DNA from 2 places in the Micromonospora sp. LOL_025 genome. Region 2 is predicted to be linked to the other one. Evidence: riboswitches for the same ligand, from Rfam matches in the RefSeq annotation. Region 2 holds a riboswitch; the other holds the start of a gene.
The links. A riboswitch is a leader RNA that binds a small molecule or an ion and turns the genes downstream of it on or off. The one in region 2 is predicted to bind thiamine pyrophosphate.
Positions count from the first base shown of each region.

Region 1: linked by a shared signal. The riboswitch ahead of thiE (thiamine phosphate synthase) and the one ahead of ACFHW0_RS24390 (ECF transporter S component) in region 2 are both predicted to bind thiamine pyrophosphate.

Region 1 covers NZ_JBHMIR010000020.1:521-7,668, forward strand. Annotated here, with positions in the region: partial or broken gene ACFHW0_RS22025 (thiamine phosphate synthase) at 1-120, opposite strand, end outside; gene ACFHW0_RS22030 (thiazole synthase) at 240-1,010, opposite strand; gene thiS (sulfur carrier protein ThiS) at 1,015-1,215, opposite strand; gene thiO (glycine oxidase ThiO) at 1,206-2,315, opposite strand; gene thiE (thiamine phosphate synthase) at 2,309-2,935, opposite strand; TPP riboswitch at 2,930-3,038, opposite strand; gene ACFHW0_RS22050 (endonuclease domain-containing protein) at 3,161-3,625, shown strand; gene ACFHW0_RS22055 (aldo/keto reductase) at 3,907-4,869, opposite strand; gene ACFHW0_RS22060 (hypothetical protein) at 5,054-5,176, opposite strand; gene ACFHW0_RS22065 (ABC-F family ATP-binding cassette domain-containing protein) at 5,173-6,852, opposite strand; gene ACFHW0_RS22070 (class I SAM-dependent methyltransferase) at 6,894-7,148, opposite strand, start outside.
Region 2 covers NZ_JBHMIR010000024.1:77,450-84,597, forward strand. Annotated here, with positions in the region: gene gndA (NADP-dependent phosphogluconate dehydrogenase) at 161-1,603, opposite strand; gene ACFHW0_RS24375 (hypothetical protein) at 2,069-2,314, shown strand; gene ACFHW0_RS24380 (energy-coupling factor transporter transmembrane component T family protein) at 2,469-3,269, opposite strand; partial or broken gene ACFHW0_RS24385 (ABC transporter ATP-binding protein) at 3,334-4,746, opposite strand; gene ACFHW0_RS24390 (ECF transporter S component) at 4,871-5,464, opposite strand; TPP riboswitch at 5,538-5,643, opposite strand; gene ACFHW0_RS24395 (permease) at 5,837-6,844, shown strand; gene ACFHW0_RS24400 (TIGR03943 family putative permease subunit) at 6,841-7,148, shown strand, end outside.

The DNA.
Region 1 (7,148 bases), on a different contig from region 2:
CTCCCGCAGCACCACCCACCGCACTCCCCCGGCGACGGCCCCCGCCACGACGTCGACCAACGACCGCCGCGCCTGCCACCGGTCCGTCAACAGCACGACGCCGGCCGGCCCGCCCGAGATCTTGGCGGGAAACGGCCCCTCCAGGGGCCTTTCCGTACCAAGATCCGCAGCCGAGGCCGCAGCCGGAGTCGGTGCCGCAGCCGGAGTCGGTGCCGCAAGGGCGGGGCCGGGGCTGGCGGTCACAGGTCCGGCCGTCCCTCGTCCGGGGTGGAGGCGAGCGCGTGGAAGCGCCGGGCGATCCGGCCCGCCCCGTACGCTAGCCGGCCCGCCTCGACCGCGTACCGCATCGCGGTGGCCATCGCCACCGGGTCGGCGGCACGGGTGACCGCGCTGGCGAGCAGCACCGCGTCGCAGCCCAGCTCCATGGCCAGCGCGGCGTCCGAGGCGGTGCCGATGCCGGCGTCCAGGATCACCGGCACGTCGACGCCCTGCCGGATCAGCCGGATGTGGTGCGGGTTCGACACGCCCAGGCCGGAGCCGATCGGCGCGCCCGCCGGCATCACCGCGGCGCAGCCGACGTCGGCCAGTCGGCGTGCCAGGATCGGGTCGTCCGACGTGTACGGCAACACCACGAACCCGTCGTCGACGAGTTCCTCGGCGGCGCGCAGCAGCTCCACCCCGTCGGGCAGCAGCGTGCGCTCGTCGCCGATCACCTCCAGCTTCACCCAGTCGGTGCCGAACGCCTCCCGGGCCAGGTGCGCCACCTTCACCGCCTCGCCCGCCGTGTAGCAGCCGGCGGTGTTCGGCAGCAGCCGTACGCCGCAGCGGTCCAGCAGGTCCAGCAGCCCACCGGCGGTGCCGGGGGCGGTGTCGACGCGGCGCAGGGCCAGGGTGACCAGTCCGGTGCCGGAGGCGCGGATGGCGTCCTCCAGCACGCGTAGGTTGGCCGCGCCGCCGGTGCCGAGGATCAGCCGGGACGTGAAGCTCACGCCACCCAGGTCGAAGCTCACCGCGTCACCCGCCCTGGGCGGCGCTGAGCACCTCGACGCGGTCGCCGTCGCGCAGCACGGTCGCCGGCCAGCCCGTACGCGGCACCACCTCCCCGTTGACCGCGACGGCGAGGCCGCGCTGCTGGTCGGTGACCGCGCGGACCAGGTCCGCCACGGTCGAGCCGCCGGGCAGGCTGCGCCCGGCGCCGTTCACCGTCAGTTCCACGTGTGTTCCTCCTCGCGTGCGGACAAGTCGTGACCGAACCGGGCCGGGGTGAAGGGGGCGAGCAACGGGTCCGTGGCACCCGTGACGACCAGCTCGGCGATCAGGTCGGCGGTGACCGGGGTGAGCACGATGCCGTGCCGGTGGTGCCCGGTGGCGGCGAGCACGCCGGGCCGGCCGGGCAGGGGGCCGAGGATCGGGGCGTTGTCGGGGGTGCCGGGGCGCAGGCCGGCGAGGGTCTCGACCAGGTCGTACTCGGCCAGCTCGGGCAGCAGGTCGACGGCGGCGCGCAGCAGGCGCAGCACCGCCCCGGCGGACACGTCGGTGTCGGAGCGCTCCTCGACGGTCGCGCCCACCACCACCTCCCCGCCGTCGCGGGGCACGAGGTAGACGTGCTCGCCGTCGGCGTACCCCCGGATGACGTGCCGGAAGCCCGGCGCCCCGCCGCCGGGCGCGCGGAGCCGGACCACCTGCCCCTTCACCGGCCGCACCGGCAGCCCCGCCAGGGCCGCCGCGCCGCAGCCGGCCGCGACCACCGTGACGCGGGCGTCCACGTCGGACAGGGAGCGCACGGCGGCGGGGACCAGCGCGGCACCGGCCCGCTCGGCGGCCGTGCGCAGGGCCGGCACCAACCGGCGCGGGTCGACCTGGTGGTCGGTGGCCGCGAGCGCGCCGCCGCGCACCCGGGGCGCCAGCGCCGGCTCGCGGTCCCGCAGCGCCGACGGGCGCAGCGGCGTCACCGGCAGCCCGATCCCCTGCTGGTACGCCCAGAGCCGGCGCGCCTCGGCCAGGTCGTCGGCGGTGAGCCCGACCATCAGCGTGCCCTCGGTCCGGTAGCCGACGTCCACGCCGGTGGCGGCGGTCAGCTCGGCGGCGAAGGCCGGCCAGCGGGCGGCGGAGGCGGTCAGCAGCCCGGTCAGCTCGTGCTCGCCGAAGTACGCCTCGGCGACCGGGGCGAGCATGCCGGCGGCGACGTGGGACGCGCCGGATCCGGGGGCGGGGTCGTGCACGACGACGCGTAGTCCGCGCTGCGCGCAGCGCCAGGCGATCGCCAGCCCGACCGGTCCCGCCCCCACCACGGCGACGTCCGGTCGGTTCAGCACCCCAGCGCTCCCAGCAGCTCCGCCGTCGCCCGGGCCGGATCCGCCGCCCCGGAGAGGGCCCCCACCACCGCCACCCCGTACGCCCCGGCGGCCAGCAGCGCGGGCACCCTCGCGGCGGTCACCCCGCCGATCGCGACGACCGGCACGTCCACGGCGTCGGCGACGGCGCGTACCCCGGCCGGGCCGATCGGCGCCGGCAGCCCCGTCTTGGTGCCGGTGGCGTGGCAGGGGCCCACGCCCAGGTAGCTGGCCCCGGCGGCGACCGCCTCGGCGGCCGTCCCCGGCTCGCGGGCGGTGGCGCCGAGCACGGCGGTCGCGCCGAGCACCCGGCGGGCCGCCCCGACCGGCAGGTCGTCCGCGCCGACGTGCCCACCGGCGGCGCCCACGGCCAGCGCCACGTGCAGCCGGTCGTTCACCAGGCAGGTGGCGTCGTACCGGGCGCAGAGCGCGACCACCCGTCGGGCCAGGTCGTACGCCTCCCGGTCCGTGGCGTCGTCGGTCACGCGGACCTGCACGACCAGTTCCGCGCGGGCCACCGGGAGGGCGGCCCGCAGCACGGCGACCGGATCCCGCCCGGGTCGGGTGTCGGTGATGAGATGCAGTCGCCCGAGGGACGGCACGGCAACACTCCTCCCTGCGCCGGCATTACCCGGATCAGGTTCGACGGTCGGGGGCTCACAGCCCCCCTCTCAGCCCGGTGTACCGGGCTCCCGTGGGTCACTTGCGGGTGTCACCGTACGACGGATCGCCGGATCCGCCAAGGTCGAGCTGCGGATTTCACACCGACCGCCCGAACCCGACGGACGGGGCGGCGCGTGACCGTCCCGTCACGCGATGCTGTCCGGATGCCCTCCGCCGCCCGGGTACTGCTGCACCGCCGGGCGGTGAAACTCGCCGCGTTGCGCGCGTACGCCGACGCGCGGTCCGGCTGGCCCGGCCTGCCCCTGCTGCGGGAGGTCCTGACGCTGGCGGAGCCGCTGGCCGAGTCACCCATGGAGACCCGCCTCCGGCTACTCCTGCTCGACGCGGGGTTGCCACCGGCGGTGGCCCAGCACGACGTTCGCAAGGCCGACGGGCGGTTCGTCGGCCGGGTGGACCTGGCCTGGCCCGCCCTGCGCGTCGCGGTCGAGTACGACGGCGACCACCACCGCGAGCGTGCCCACTTCCGCCAGGACGTCGCCCGGCTGAACGCGCTGCGGGCGGCCGGCTGGATCGTCCTGCGCTTCACCGCCGACGACGTGCTCCGGCACCCCACCCGCACCGTCGCCCTGGTCACCCAGGCCCTCCGCGAACGCCACCCCTCCATCTGACCCGACCACCGCCCTCGGTGGAACAGCACGGGTGTCTCCGCCGTCCGCTGACACCCGTGATGTTCCACCCAGCGACCACCCGGCACACGCCACGACCGGCCGCCGCGCACAGCGGCCACATGCCGGGCACGAGGCGACCCGACAGTCGGGTGGAACGTGGTGGGTGTTTCCGGTGCCGGGTGACACCCATGGCGTTCCACCGAGCCTCGCCCCAGCGCGGGTTGGGGTGCCGCGCACAGCGCACCACCCCCGGTGCCTGCCGGGGGTGGTGTCGACGTGGCTCAGAGGACGGCGCGCAGGGCTTCGAGGTCCTCGTCGGTGGGCTGCCAGGTGCCCGCCTCCGCGTTGGCGCGTACCTGCTCGGGTGTGGTGGCGCCGGCGATCACCGAGGTCACCGCGGGCTGGGCGGCCAGCCCGCCGATCGCCACCTGGAGCATCGACAGCCCCCGCTCGGCGGCGTACGCCTCGATCGCCTCGATGGTGTCCCAGTCGGCGGCGGCGAGTCGCTGGGCGTACCGGCCGCCACCGGCGAGGCGGCTGCCGGCCGGCGGGGCCTCGTTGCGCTTGTACTTGCCGGTGAGCAGCCCGTTGGCCAGCGGGAAGAACGGCAGCAGCCCGAGGCCGAAGCGCTCGCACGCCGGCACCACCTCGGCCTCGACGCCGCGCTCCAGCAGGCTGTAGTGGTTCTGTGCGCTGATGAACCGGGACCGGCCGTTCGACGAGGCCACCCAGTCCGCGTCGGCGATCTGCCAGCCGGCGAAGTTGGAGTTGCCCAGGTAGCGGACCTTGCCGGCGCGGACCAGGTCGTCGAGCGCGGCGAGCGTCTCGTCGATCGGGGTGCCCGGGTCGGGCTCGTGCATCTGGTACAGGTCGATGTGGTCGGTGCCGAGCCGGCGCAGCGACGCCTCCACCGCCCGGGCGACGTAGCGACGGGCGCCCCGGGCGCCGAAGTCGGGGCCGTTCATGCCGTTCATGTCCATGCCGAACTTGGTGGCCACCACGACGTCGTCGCGCCGGCCCTTGAGCGCCTGGCCCAGCAGCTCCTCGGAGCCGCCCTGCGGCTCCCCGTAGATGTCGGCGGTGTCGAAGAAGTTGATCCCGGCGTCGAGCGCGGCGTCGACCACCGCCCGGGTGCCGTCGAGGTCGAGCTTGCGGCCGAAGTTGTTGCAGCCGATGCCGACCACGGACACCACGAGCCCGGAGTCGCCCAACCGGCGGTAGGTCATCTCAGTCACGAGATCCACCCTATGCCGCCCGGCCGGGCCACGCCGTGGACCACGGAGCCCACCACACGCACGGACCCGGAAGCCGAACCAGGCCCCACGGGCCGCGAGGCCCACGCACGACCCACGCACCCTCGGACCACGCCGCCCACGCAGGACCCACGCGCACCGACGGCGGAGCCCGTTCGGCGTACGTCACGGACCGTCAGTCGAGCACGTCGGCGACGAGCCGGCGGGCGGCGGCGAGCGTGCCGGCCAGCTCGTCCGGCGTGTGCCCGACCGCGCCGAGCAGCGCCTGCGCCCGCCGGGCGAAGTCGGCGGGGATCACGCCACGTCCCAGACCGGTTCCGGAGTCTCCACCACCTCGTTGTCACCCCGGAAGAGCACGAACCGGTCGAAGGAGCGGGTGAACCAGCGGTCGTGGGTCACCGCCACCACGGTCCCCTCGAACGCCGTCAGCCCGGCCTCCAGCGCCTCCGCCGAGGCCAGGTCGAGGTTGTCGGTGGGCTCGTCGAGCAGCAGCAGCGTCGCGCCGGACAGCTCCAGCAGCAGCACCAGGAAGCGCGCCTGCTGACCGCCGGAGAGGGTGCCGAAGCGCTGGTCGCCCTGCCCCGCCAGCTCGTACCGGCTCAGCGCCGCCATCGCGGCGTGCCGGTCCATGCCGGTCCGGTGCTCGTCGCCCCGCCAGAGGATCTCGACGAGGGTCTTCGTCATCAGCTCCGGCCGGTCGTGGGTCTGCGAGAAGTGCCCGGGGCGTACGCGGGCGCCGAGCCGGGCCACCCCGTCGTGCACCACCGGCGCGAGCGCGGCGGCGCCGTCGACCGGACCGTTCGCCGGGTCGGGGTCGGTGCCGCCCCGGGCGAGCAGCCGCAGGAAGTGCGACTTGCCCGTCCCGTTGGCCCCGAGCACCGCGACCCGGTCGCCGTACCAGATCTCCAGGTCGAACGGGAAGGTCAGGCCGTCGAGCTCCAGCTGCTCGCAGATCACCGCGCGCTTGCCGGTCCGCCCGCCGGTGAGCTGCATCCGGATGTCCTGGTCCTTCGGCGGTACGGGCGGCGGCCCGGCCTCCTCGAACTTGCGCAACCGGGTCTGCGCGGCCTGGTAGCGCGACGCCAGCCCGTCGTTGTACGCGGCCTTCTGCTTGTACATCAGCATCAGCTCGCGCAGCTTCTGGTGCTCCTCGTCCCACCGCTTGCGCAGCTCGTCGAGGCGGGCGTGCCGGGCCACCCGCGCGGAGTGCCAGCTCGCGAAGCCGCCCGGGTGCACCCAGGCGCTGCCGCCCTCCACGGCGACCACCCGGTCGGCGGTGTGGGCGAGCAGCTCCCGGTCGTGCGAGACGTAGAGCACCGACTTGGTCGACTCGCGCAGCCGCCCCTCCAGCCAGCGCTTGCCGGGCACGTCGAGGAAGTTGTCCGGCTCGTCGAGGAGCAGCACCTCGTCGGGGCCGCGCAGCAGCAGTTCGAGGGCGAAGCGCTTCTGCTGACCGCCGGAGAGCGTCCGGACGGGCCGTTCCCGGGCGCTCTCCCAGGGCAGGCCGAGCACGATGGTGGCGACCGTGTCGAAGAGCACCTCGGCGTCGTATCCGCCGATCTCGCCCCAGGCCGCGAGCGCGTCCGCGTACGCCAGCTGGGCCTTGCCGGCGGCGGTGCTGTACTTGCCGCGGACCTCGGCGGCGCGCATGGCCCCCTCGGTCTCGACCAGCCGGCGGCCGGCGTCGCGCAGCGCGGGCGGGGCCAGCGACAGGGCCAGGTCGGCCAGCGTGGACTCGTCGCCGATCATCCCGATGAACTGGCGCATCACGCCCAGCCCGCCGGAGCGCGCGATCGCGCCGGTCTTCACCGGCAGGTCGCCGGCGACCATCCGCAGCAACGTCGTCTTGCCCGCGCCGTTCGGCCCGACCAGGGCCACCTTGGCGCCCTCCCCGACCCGGAACGACACGTCGGAGAAGAGCTCCCGACCGTCGGGAAGGATGTGCCCGACCGCTGCCACGTCCACGTATCCCACGTCGGCATCCTGCCCGAGCAGGGGCCGGGCGGCCCAACCATTTACCGGGTGACCCGCAGCACCCGGTAGCCCTTCTGGCTGGCGTGGCGCCCCACCTGCCAGCCCTGCTCGACCAGCCAGCGCTGCAACGAGTCCCCGCCGAGATAGCGGGCCACCACCAGCCAGGCGACGCCGTCCGGGGCGAGCCGGGGCAGCCAGCGCAGCAGGATCCCGTGCAGTTCGTCCTTGCCGACGTGGATCGGGGGGTTGGACCAGAGCTGGGTGAAGGTCAGGTCGGCGGGTACGTCGTCCGGCGC
Region 2 (7,148 bases):
CGGCCGGATCCGAACGACGGCCTGTGGTGTGGTGACCGCCCCCTCGCCGGTCCAGAGCCCGCAGGGCCACGGAGCGGGACGCGCTGGCCGTGCAGGTGCGCGAGCCGGCGCCCGGGAGACGCGCGCCGCCGTCGCCTGACGCCCACGGGAGCGGGCGGGGTCAGGCCTCGATCTCGGCGCGGTCGGTGGGCCAGCGGGTGTGGAACGTGCCCTCGCGGTCCACACGCTGGTAGGTGTGCGCCCCGAAGTTGTCCCGCAGCGCCTGGATCAGGGCGGCGGGCAGTCGCTGGGCGCGCAGCGCGTCGAAGTACGCCAGCGACGAGGCGAACGCGGGGACGGGCACCCCGGCCCGGGCGGCCTCGGCCACCACCCGCCGCCAGCTCGGCACGCCGTCGTTCACGGTGTCCGCGAACCACGGCGCCACCAGCAGCGTCGGCAGGTCGGGCCGCTCGTCGTACGCCTGACGGATGCGGTCGAGGAAGCGGGCGCGGATGATGCAGCCGCCCCGCCAGATCGTCGCGGTGCCGCCCAGGTCGATACCCCAGTCGTACTCCCGGGAGCCGGCGCGGATGTGGTCGAAGCCCTGCGCGTACGCGACGATCTTCGAGGCGAGCAGGGCGCGGCGGACGTCCTCGACGAAGGCGTCGGAGTCCTCGACCCGCCACGTCGCGCCCGCGTCCGCGAACGCCCGGCGGGCCGCCTCGCGCTGGTCGGCGTGCCCGGAGAGCGACCGGGCGAAGGTCGCCTCGGCGATGCCGGTGATGGGGATGCCCAGGTCGAGCGCGCTCTGCACGGTCCAGCGGCCGGTGCCCTTCTGCTCGGCGCGATCCAGCACTACGTCCACGAACGCCCGCCCGGTGGCCGCGTCGGTGTGCGCCAGCACGTCCGCGGTGATCTCGATCAGGAAGGACTCCAGCTCGCCGGCGTTCCACCCGCGGAAGATCTCCGCGATCTCCGCCGGCTCCGCGCCCAGCCCGGCCCGCAGCAGGTCGTACGCCTCGGCGATGAGCTGCATGTCGGCGTACTCGATGCCGTTGTGCACCATCTTGACGAAGTGCCCGGCGCCGTCCGGCCCGATGTGCCGGCAGCACGGCACCCCGTCCACCTGGGCGGCGATCCGCTCGAAGATCGGCCCGAGCGTGCGGTACGACTCCGCGGATCCGCCCGGCATGATGCTCGGGCCGCGCAGGGCGCCCTCCTCGCCACCGGAGACCCCGGTGCCGACGAAGTGCAGGCCGTGGGCCCGTAGCGCCTCCTCCCTCCGGCGGGTGTCGGCGAAGTGCGCGTTGCCGCAGTCCACGACGATGTCGCCGGCGTCGAGCAGCGGGACCAGCTCGTCGACCACGGCGTCGGTGGGCCCGCCCGCCTTGACCATCACGATGACCGCCCGGGGCCGCTCCAGCGACGCGACGAAGTCGGCCATCGACTCGGCGGGCAGGAACGTCCCCTCGTCCCCGTGCTCCGCCACGAGGCTGCGGGTGCGCTCGGGCGAGCGGTTGTGCACCGCCACGGCGAAGCCGTTGCGGGCCAGGTTGCGGGCCAGGTTCCGGCCCATCACCGCCAGCCCCGTCACGCCGATCCGTGCCGTCGCCCGCCCGGCCATCCGTCCGCCCTCCGCCGTCGACACCCGCCGGTGCGACCGTACCGCGGGCGGGGCGGCCCGGAGGTCGTGTCGGGCAGCCCGTCACCGCCACGTGGCGGCCGCGCCGAGGGGCGTGCGGGGCTGGCCGACGAGCCGCCGCCGGGCGGTCGCCGCGGGTCGTGACCGGCCGGCCGGGGGCCCGGCCGGTAATTCGGGTGCGCGCGAACGGCCGGGCGGTTAGCGTGTGGGCATGCGCAACTGACGCCCCACTTCCGAGCCGACCCGCCGCTGTCTCGCCGCGGGTCCGCGTGCTCCCGGGCGTCCGCATTCCGCACCTGCCGTCGAGGCGGCGGTGTTCCTCGTGGTCGATCCCGGGCAGCAGTCCCGATCCCGCCCGACCGTCGCGCGACGGTCGCCGAACGAGGCGGGCCCCGTTACCGGACGTCGCTCCGGTGCGGCAGGGCCCGCAGACCGAGGAGGCACCGGATGCCAGCCAGGCGCAACCCGAAGAAGTCCCGTACCACCGTCCCCACGCCGTCCGTCGCGGACCTGACGCCCGTCAACCTCGACGAGGTGGCGGTCGCGCCGGTCCCGCCGGTCGTGCCGGCACTGCCGGTCGACCGGCCCGCCGCGCCGAAGGCCGGTCCGCCGGTCTCCGGCGCCGGCCGTTCCGGCCCGCTGCGTGGCCAGAAGGCCGGGCAGGCCCGCCGGTACGCCTTCCGGCGCAGCTGACGGTGCCGGCCGGGTGGAGCCGTCGTCACCGGCGACTCCACCCGGCCCGTCCGTCGCTCGGCCACCCGGGCCGGCGACTCCACCCGGTCCGTCCGTGGCCCGACCAGCCCGGCCGCCGACTCCACCCGGTCCGTCCGCCGATCAACGGACGCCGTCAGCCGATCAACGGGCGGAAGGTGCCGAGCAGCACGCTGACGGTCAGCGCGGCCCCGGCGAGCACCGCCGCGCCGGCGATCAGCAGGCCGTCGGCGGCGACGAAGCGCTGTCGCCGGGCGACGGTGCGCGGGACCCCGGCGTCGAAGCCCCGGGCGTCCATCGCGACGGCCAGCCGGGTGCCCCGGCGGATCGCCCCGACGAGCAGCGCGAAGGCCGTCGACACGAACAGCCGCAGCTTCGCCAGCGGGTTGCGGCCGGCCTCGACCCCTCGGGCGCGACGGGCCATGGAGATCATCTGCCACTCCTGCCCCAGCAGCGGCACGAGCCGGAACGCGGCCAGCGCCCCGATGGCGAACCGGGCCGGCGCCTTCGCGTTCTGGATCAGCGCGTCCGCCAGGTCGGTCGGGTCGGTGGTGGCGAAGACGATCACGCCGGGCAGCGCCACCGCGAACATGCGCAGCACCAGACCGAGCGCGGTGAGCAGCACCCCGGAGGTGACCACCGCCGGGCCGGCCTCGACCAGCACCCGGCCGGAGCGCTCGGCGGCGAAGAGCACCAGCGTCACCACCACGCCGACCGCGCCGACGAGCAGCGGCCAGGCCCGTCGCGCCAACACCCGCAGGCGGACCCCGAACAGCGGCAGCAGGGCCAGCTCGACGGCGATCGCGATGGCCGGGGCCACCGGGTCCAGGGTGGCGATCAGGATGAACGAGAACACCAGCGCCGCGGCGAGCTTGGCCACCGGGTTGCGCCGGGCCAGCAACGCCTCCGGCGCGGCGACCGGCTCGAAACTGATCACGCCCGCTCCTGGGTGAGGTGGCGGTCTGGGTGGGTGACCGGTGCGGCGGTCCCGTTGCTGGTCACGGGCGTTCCAGGGTGAGGCGGCGATCTGCCAGGGCGGCGACGAACTCCGAGTCGTGGGTGACGGCGACCAGGCCGTGACCGGCGTCGCGCAGCTCGGCGAGGAGGTCCACCAGCTCCAGCCAGGTGCGCCGGTCCTGGCCGAAGGTCGGTTCGTCGCAGACGAGCAGGCGGGGCGCGGTGGCCAGGGCGGTCGCCACGCTCAGCCGCCGTGCCTCCCCGCCGGAGAGGGTGTACGGGTTGGCCGCCGCGAGCTTCGTCAACCGCAGCCGGGACAGCAGGCCGTCGACCGTGGACCGGACCGTCGCCTCGGGCTGGCCGGTGCGGCGCGGGCCGAGCGCCAGCTCGTCGAACACGGTGTTGGTGACGAACTGGTGCTCCGGGTCCTGGAAGACCGAGCCGATCCGGCGGGCCAGTGCCGGGGCGCGCCAGCGGTGCGGGGGCGTGTGGGCGTCGCCACCGGCCAGTGCCGTGGTCGCCGCGACCCGGCCGACCCCGGGCTTGAGCAGGCCCCCGAGCAGCAGCGCGAGGGTCGACTTGCCGGCCCCGTTGGGCCCGAGGACGGCGAGCGCCTCGCCGGCGTGTACCGCCAGGTCGACGGCGGCCAGCCGGGGCGGCAGGGCGAGCCGGTCGGCGGTGAGCAGCACGTCGCCGGCCGGCGTGGTCGCGTGGCGGGGCGGTACCGGGCGCCCGGGCACCCAGACGCCCTCGTCGGCGAGCGCGTCGCCGTGCGTACCGAAGACGGCCTCGGGCGTGCCGTCGGCGCGGACGCCGCCGCCGGGTTCGAGCACGACCACCCGGTCGACCAGGGGCAGTGCCTCGGCGACCCGGTGCTCGACCAGGATCAGTGTGGTGTCGGCGTCCAGCGCGCCGGCCACCGCCGCCCGGATCAGCGCCGCGCCGGTCGGGTCGAGGTTGGCGGTCGGCTCGTCGAGCAGCAGCAACCCGGGGCGCAGGGCCAGCACCCCGGCCAGGGCGAGCCGCTGCTGCTCGCCGCCGGAGAGCGCGGCGGTGGGGCGGTCCCGGGGGTACGGGAAGCCGACCCGGGTCAGCGCCTCGTCGACGCGGGGCCAGATCTCCCCGGCCGGGGTGCCGCGGTTCTCCAGCCCGAACGCCACGTCGTCACCGCTGCGGGCCATCACGAGCTGGGTCTGCGGGTCCTGGAAGACGATGCCCACCCGCTCCCGGCCCTTGCGGGGGTCGAGCCCGTCGATCTCGACGGTGCCCTCCTGCTCACCCGAGTCCTCGGGCAGCAGCCCGGCCAGCGCGGCGAGCAGGGTGCTCTTGCCGGCCCCCGAGGGGCCCAGCAGCAGCACCCGCTCGCCGACCTCGACGCGCAGGTCGACCCCCCGCACGGCCCACGCCCGCCGCCCGGCGTGCCGCCACCCGAACCCCCGCAGCGTCACCGCCCCCACCGCAACCCCTCCCTCCCGGCCCGCCCGCGGGCGTCGATCATGAGGTTGGCGGCAGCCACGGAGATCCACATCACCGTCAACCTCATGATCAACCTCGATCTCGGTGGTGGGAGGGGGAGCGGGGTCAGACGGGGGTGCGGTCGCGGGCGGCGGGGAAGCGGTCCAGGGCGCCCGTGGTGGCCAGGGCGCGGGTGAGGGCCCAGCCGCCGGCGCCGGCGACGACGGTGGCGCTGACGATGGTGAGCAGGGCGTACGGGATCCGGTAGCTGCCCAGGGCGTACTCGCTGTTCCAGACGAAGAAGTCGAACAGGGCGGCGCCGAGGCCGGTCAGCGCGCCGGCGATCAGCGCGGTGGGCAGCCGGAACGAGCGGTACCGGAACGCGGCGAAGGCCAGCTCGGCGCCGAGCCCCTGGATCAGGCCCTGCACGATGGTGACACCGCCCCACTCCGAGCCGAGCAGCGCGGAGACCGTCGCCGCCACCGCCTCGCAGAAGAGCGCCGCGCCGGGCTTGCGGATCACCAGGCCGCCGAGGACGGCCGGGACCAGCCAGACGCCGTACATGATCGCCTGGCCGGCGGGGAAGAACGCGAACGCCGGGTCGACGGCCCGCCACAGCAGGCCCCAGGCCCAGAAGATGACGCCGAAGGCCACCGCGATCACGGCGGCGACGACGACGTCGACGGTACGCCACCGGGTGGCGGTGTTGTTGTCTCGCATGATTGCTCCCAGTCCCGAACGAGAACCAGGAGAAGACGCACGCCGCGCCCGGAACGTGCCGGACGTCGACGCGGCTGGAGGTCGACCGAACTCCCTGCGCTGGCATTACCCAGATCAGGTTCGAGGGTCTGCGGGCGGTGCCCGCACTCTCAGCGCTGTGCGCTCCCCTGTCGGATGTGAAGTTGTGGCCCGACGCTAACACCTTTGAAGATCATCGGGCAAAGTGATCTCTGCGCAGCTCACCAGCGCGTTCGATCGACGCCCCGATCCCGGCCCGGTACTCTCGGGCGGCCACTGGGAATCCGGCAGAGAGACACGTACGTGACATCCGAGGCTGACCGCCGCGCGCCGGACGGGCCGCACCCCGGCGCGGTGGACGGGGCCGCCCCGGGCGTACGCGAGGAGACGCCGGCGGCCCCTCGCGACCCGGACCGGCGGGTCGGGTCGGTGGAGGTCCTCGCCGGCCTGCTGATCCTGCTGGTCGTCTTCCGCGAGCCGCTCGCCCGCGCCCTCTCCGCGCCCCGGTTGCAGACCTGGACCACCGTCTTCGTCTCGGTCATGGTGCAGGCGGTGCCGTTCCTGGTCTTCGGGGTGCTGCTCTCCGCGGTGATCGCCGTCTTCGTGCCCCGGTCGTTCTGGGCCCGGGCGCTGCCGCGTCATCCCGCGCTCGCGGTGCCGGTGGCCAGCGCGGCCGGCGTGGTGCTGCCCGGCTGCGAGTGCGGGGCGGTGCCGATCGCCGGGTCGCTGATCCGGCGTGGGGTCACCCCGGCGGCCGCACTGGCGTTCCTGCTCGCCGCCCCGGCGATCAACCCGATCGTGCTCACCGCCACCGCGGTGGCCTTCCCCGACGACCCGGCGATGGTCCTCGGCCGGGCCGTCGCGAGCCTGGTCGTCGCGATGGTCATGGGCTGGCTGTGGCTGCGCCTCGGCCGGGCCGACTGGATCCGGCTGCCGCGCCGGCCGGAGCTGGACGACGGCCCGCGCGGGCGGGCGTTCTGGGGGGCGGTCCGGCACGACGTCACGCACGCCGGCGGGTTCCTGGTGATCGGCGCGGCGGCCGCCGCCACGATCAACGTCGTGGTGCCGGAGCGCTGGTTGCAGACCCTCGCCGACGAGCCGGTGCTCTCGGTGCTCGCTCTGGCCGCACTCGCGGTGCTGCTCTCCCTCTGCTCCGAGGCGGACGCCTTCGTCGCCGCCTCGCTGTCACAGTTCTCGCTGACCTCCCGACTGGTCTTCCTGGTGGTGGGGCCGATGGTCGACCTCAAGCTCATCTCGATGCAGGCCGGGGTCTTCGGCCGGCGGTTCGCGCTGCGGTTCGCCCCGACCACCTTCGCGGTGGCCGTGGCGGTGGCCGTCGCGACCGGGGCGGTGCTGCTGTGAACCGGCAGGCGCAGGCGGTCGTCCTGCTGCTGCTCGGGGGCGCGGTGGTCCGGGCCAGCCTCACCGACCTGCACCTGCGCTACGTCAAGGAGGGGCTGCGGCCCTTCCTGATCGCCGCCGGCCTGCTGCTGGTGGCCGCCGCGGTCATGACCCTCTTCTACGAGCTGCGCCCGCTCCTGCGGCGCACGCCCGCCGCCCGCCACGGCGGCCACGACGCGCCGGGCGACCACGGCGGGCACGACGGCGACGGCGGGCACGACGGGCACGGCCACCACGAGCCGCGGGTCGGCTGGCTGCTGATCCT